DNA from 2 places in the Terrabacter sp. NPDC080008 genome. Region 1 is predicted to be linked to the other one. Evidence: predicted binding sites of a transcription regulator. Region 1 holds the regulator's gene; the other holds the start of a gene.
The links. The regulator LexA, encoded in region 1, represses DNA repair genes until DNA is damaged. The targets are predictions, from matches to a motif close to TCGAACANNTGTTCGA.
Positions count from the first base shown of each region.

Region 2: the regulator LexA is predicted to act here: its motif matches at 1,116-1,131, upstream of ruvC (crossover junction endodeoxyribonuclease RuvC).

Region 1 is NZ_JBFBLC010000006.1:267,584-269,970, forward strand. It holds gene AB0316_RS17445 (hypothetical protein) at 1-735, opposite strand, end outside; gene lexA (transcriptional repressor LexA) at 764-1,489, opposite strand; gene AB0316_RS17455 (LysM peptidoglycan-binding domain-containing protein) at 1,731-2,198, shown strand; gene AB0316_RS17460 (GAF domain-containing sensor histidine kinase) at 2,328-2,387, opposite strand, start outside.
Region 2 is NZ_JBFBLC010000002.1:533,671-536,057, reverse strand. It holds gene ruvA (Holliday junction branch migration protein RuvA) at 1-389, opposite strand, end outside; gene ruvC (crossover junction endodeoxyribonuclease RuvC) at 386-1,054, opposite strand; gene AB0316_RS08485 (YebC/PmpR family DNA-binding transcriptional regulator) at 1,212-1,973, opposite strand; gene pdxT (pyridoxal 5'-phosphate synthase glutaminase subunit PdxT) at 1,970-2,387, opposite strand, start outside.

The DNA.
Region 1 (2,387 bases):
CACGGCGGTGCCCAGGGCCACGGCGAGGGCCACGGCGAGGGTGATGTAGATCCGCTTGTAGACGGAGCCGCGACCGTCGGCCCGGCCCTGGTGACGCTCGTCGACGCGCAGGGCACTGAGTACCATGACGGCGATCACGCCGGCGACCATGGTGGCGGCCGCGATCCCGTGGCTGAGGGCGATGAAGCGGTCGCGCAGGGCGAGGAAGAGGACCAGCTCACCGAGCACGACCGCACCGCAGGCGATGCTCACCACGACCGAGCGCACGGTGCGTCGGGCGCGCGCGGCCGCCCGGCCGGGACGCTGGAGCCAGGCGACGACACCAGCCGCGAGGACGGCGACGACGAGCAGCGACCAGATGTTGTTGCGCACGGCGGCGGCGATCTCGGGTGCCGTCTGGGTGTATGCGTTGGGCCCGCACCGCCCGTCGGGCTCGGTCGGGACCAGGGCCACGACGAAGGCCATCAGGCCCGAGAAGTTGAGCAGCACGTCCTCCTCCGCCGAGTGCCCCTTGTAGGCGATGAGGTTGGCGCCGAGGGCGCAGAGGGCCCCGACGAAGATGCCGCGGGCAGGGGTGTAGTAGTACGCGCTGATGGAACCCAGCCAGCAGGAGTGCCCGGTCTCCCACCACCACTGGTAGCCGACCGACAGCAGCAGCATGAGGAGCAGCCCGATCATCGCCCCCCGCAGGTAGCGGTAGGTGAGGACGACGTCGCGCGTGCGCTCGTGGGCCATCGGGCGGCCTGGTCCGCGTCGCAGCCGCTCAGATGCGGCGCAGCACCGCGGTGACCTTGCCGAGGATCGTGGCGTGGTCGCCGTCGATGGGGGAGAAGTCGGGGTTGTGCGGCATGAGCCACACGTGGCCGTCCTTGCGCTTGAACGTCTTGACGGTCGCCTCGTTGTCGAGCATCGCAGCGACGACGTCACCGTTGTCGGCGTGCTGCTGCTGGCGCACGACGACCCAGTCACCGTCGCAGATCGCGGCCTCGACCATGGAGTCGCCGGTGACCTTGAGGAGGAAGAGCTCGCCCTCGCCGACGAGCTGGCGCGGCAGCGGGAAGACGTCCTCGACGACCTGCTCCGCGGTGATGGGCACCCCGGCGGCGATCTGCCCGAGCACCGGCACGTACGAGGCCTGCGGTCGGGCATCGCCCGAGTCGGTCTCGGTGTCGTACTGGTCGCCGCCTGGGCGGGCCGGCTCGCCGGACCCCGCGCGGTAGCCGAGGTCCTCGGCCTTTGCGTCGGGGGAGACGACCTCGAGGGCGCGCGGACGGTTCGGGTCGCGGCGCAGGTAGCCCTTGGCCACGAGGGCGTTGAGCTGGTGGGAGACGCTCGAGGGACTGGCCAGGCCCACGGCGTCGCCGATCTCTCGCATGCTCGGCGGGTAGCCACGCCGGTCGACGGAGTTGCGGATGACCTCGAGCACGCGCCGCTGGCGGACGGTCAGGCCGTCCCCGTTCTCGCGGTCGGGGAGCTCGGTCACGCCCATGGTGTTCCCTTCGTCGGCTCTCGTTCAGACCGCGGCTGACTCCCCGGATGTCGCTGTGTCGGGACCAGTGTCAGTGGTGGCTGCTGAGGTGTCTGATGTGAGCACAGACTACGAGTTTCGAACACAGTTGCCAAACATGTGTTCGATGCGTGTCTCGACTTCGTCGCCGAGGCGTGCTAGAAATCGTACAGACGTTCTATCGAACACATGTTCGCCGGATCACGAGCAAGGGGAGGTCACCATGAGCGCCGTCGTCGTCGAGGACGTTCGTCAGGCCGGTGTCGAGCGGAAGGCCCGGCGTCACGTCGAGCAGGGTGTCGGGCGGGGTGTCGAGCGGCACCTCGTGCTCGTTCCAACCGGCCGGGATGCAGTCCTCGCCCGCCGTGCCGGTGGCCGTGCGGCCGACGCGGAGCGCGTCTGCGGCGCCGCACCCACGATGCGGCTGACGCGTTTCGGCCGCCTCGTGCGCACTGTGCTCGTCGCCGGCGTCATCGCCGTTCTCGGCGTCGGTCTCGCGGGCCAGCTCGCCTCGGCCAGTGGGGATGCCCGCACGATCACCGTGCACGCGGGCCAGACCCTGTCCGGCATCGCAGTTCGCGAGCTTCCCGAGCTGTCCGTCACCGACGGCGTCGTCGAGCTGCAGGTCGCCAACGGCCTGAGCACGTCACAGATCCACGCGGGGCAGCAGCTCGTCATCCCCGCCCACTGACGGGCGCACGCCCGTCCCCCAGATCGGCCGCGTTGGCTCCACCTCTGCGGCTGGCGACTGCGGCGCTTCGACCCCGCCGTGGCCGCCCCCGGACGCCGCATCCCCTGCAGGGGGTGCGGCGTTCCTGGATCAGGCCTCGTCGATGTCGTGACCGCTGGCGTGATTGCTCTTGGGAGGGTTGTCGTGGTC
Region 2 (2,387 bases), on a different contig from region 1:
TTGTCCTTGAGCTCGAGCACCATGCGCTCGGCGCCCTTCTTGCCGATGCCGGGGACCTTCGTGAGTGCCACGAGGTCGCCGGTGCCGAGGGCGACCCGGACGGCGTCGGGCGAGTGGACGGCGAGCACCGCGAGGGCGAGGCGCGGCCCGACCCCGGAGACGGTCTGCACCGTCTCGAAGACGTGCTTCTCGTCGTCGGTGGCGAAGCCGTAGAGCGTCAGGGAGTCCTCGCGGACGACGAGGCTCGTGGCCAGCTCGGTGGGCTGGCCGAGCCGGACGGACGACGCTGTCGCCGGAGTGGTGTGGACGAGCATCCCGACGCCGCCCACGCCGACCACGACAGAGTCGAGGCCGACCTTGAGGACGGTTCCGGAGAGCGAGGCGATCATCGGGGCTGGGCTCCAGGGTGGGGTGGCTGGGGTCGGTCGGTGGCGGCGCGGGCGCGGCTCGTCTGGGTCGTCGCGGCACGGAGGCGCTGCACCGGCGGCGCGGCACCCGGGGGCACCCGACGGGGTATGCCGCTCCCCCGGCTCCCGGTGCGCGCCAGGACGTCGCGCCGGGCCTCCTCGAGCCGGTTCTGCGTGCCGCCGCGCCAGACGTGGCAGATCGCGAGGGCGAGGGCGTCGGCGGCGTCGGCCGGCTTGGGCGGCGTGTCGAGGCCGAGCAGGCGGGTCACCATCGTGGTCACCTGCGCCTTGTCGGCGCGGCCGCTGCCGCTGACCGCGGCCTTGACCTCGGTGGGCGTGTGCAGCGTGACCGGCAGACCGAGGCGCTCGGCGAGGATCATCACGATCCCCGTCACCTGCGCGGTGCCCATCACGGTCGAGACGTTGGTGTCGGCGAAGACGCGCTCGATGGCGACCGCCTCGGGCCGGTGACGGGCGAACCACTGCCGCATCTCGTCCTCGACGACGACGAGACGCCTGGGCGTCGGGTCGCTCGAGGGGGTCCGGATGACCCCGACCTCGACGAGGGAGAGCTTGCGTCCCGGGACCCCGTCGACGACACCGACGCCGCACCGGGTGAGCCCGGGGTCGACCGCGAGGACGCGCACGGCATACCTCCTCGGGGTCGATGGGAGCGGGTCGGTGGGTGGGTCGTCGAACGGGACGGACCCGAACACCTGTTCGGGACAACGCTAACGGGCAGGCCCGGAAAGCACGGGAGGCACGCCGGTCACCGGCGCGCCTCCCGACGTGGGCCGAGCCCCGTCACTCCTCGTCGTCGTCGAGGTCCGCGAGCACGTCGTCGGGGATGTCGCCGTTGGCGTACACGTTCTGGACATCGTCGCTGTCCTCGAGTGCGTCGATGACGCGGATCATCTTCCGGGCGCCGTCGAGGTCGAGCGGAACCTGCAGGTTGGGCACGAACGAGGCCTCGGCGGAGTCGTAGTCGATGCCGGCGTCCTGGATGGCCTGGCGGACCGCGACGAAGTCGCTCGCCTCGGACACGATCTCCCAGGTGTCGCCGTTGTCGTTGACCTCCTCGGCGCCCGCGTCGAGGACGACCTCGAGGATGTCGTCCTCGCTCTTGTCGGCCTTGGGCACGGTGACGACGCCCTTGCGGTTGAAGACGTAGGCGACCGAGCCGGGGTCGGCGAGCTGGCCGCCGTTGCGGGTCAGGGCCGTGCGCACCTCGGCCGCGGCGCGGTTGCGGTTGTCGGTGAGGCACTCGATGAGCAGCGCGACGCCGTTGGGGGCGTAGCCCTCGTACATGATCGTCTGCCAGTCGGAGCCGCCGGCCTCGGCGCCCGAGCCGCGCTTGACGGCGCGGTCGATGTTGTCGTTGGGGACCGAGGTCTTCTTCGCCTTCTGGATGGCGTCGTAGAGCGTCGGGTTGCCGGCGGGGTCACCGCCGCCCTGACGGGCCGCGACCTCGATGTTCTTGATGAGCTTGGCGAAGAGCTTGCCGCGCTTGGCGTCCTTGGCCGCCTTCTGGTGCTTCGTGGTGGCCCATTTGGAGTGGCCGCTCATGCAGTGTCCTCGCGTTCCGGTGACTGGCGTGCGCCCGACTGCTGGAGTCGGTGCTCTCTGACGATCGAGACGAACTCGGCGTGGATCCGGTGGTCGGCCCCCACCTCGGGGTGGAAGGACGTGGCCATGAGGTTGCCCTGCCGGACCGCGACGATCCTACCGGCGGCCTGTCCCTCGCTCACGCGGGCGAGCACCTGGACGTCCGGGCCCACCTCCTCGACCCAGGGCGCGCGGATGAAGACGGCGTGCACCGTGCCGGTGTGGTCGGGGCTGCACCAGGCGTAGTCCAGCTCCTGCTCGAAGGAGTCGACCTGTCGGCCGAAGGCGTTGCGCCGCACCGTGATGTCGAGGCCGCCGAGCGTCTGCTGGTCGGGGCGCGCGTCGGCGATGCGGTCGGCCAGCATGATCATCCCG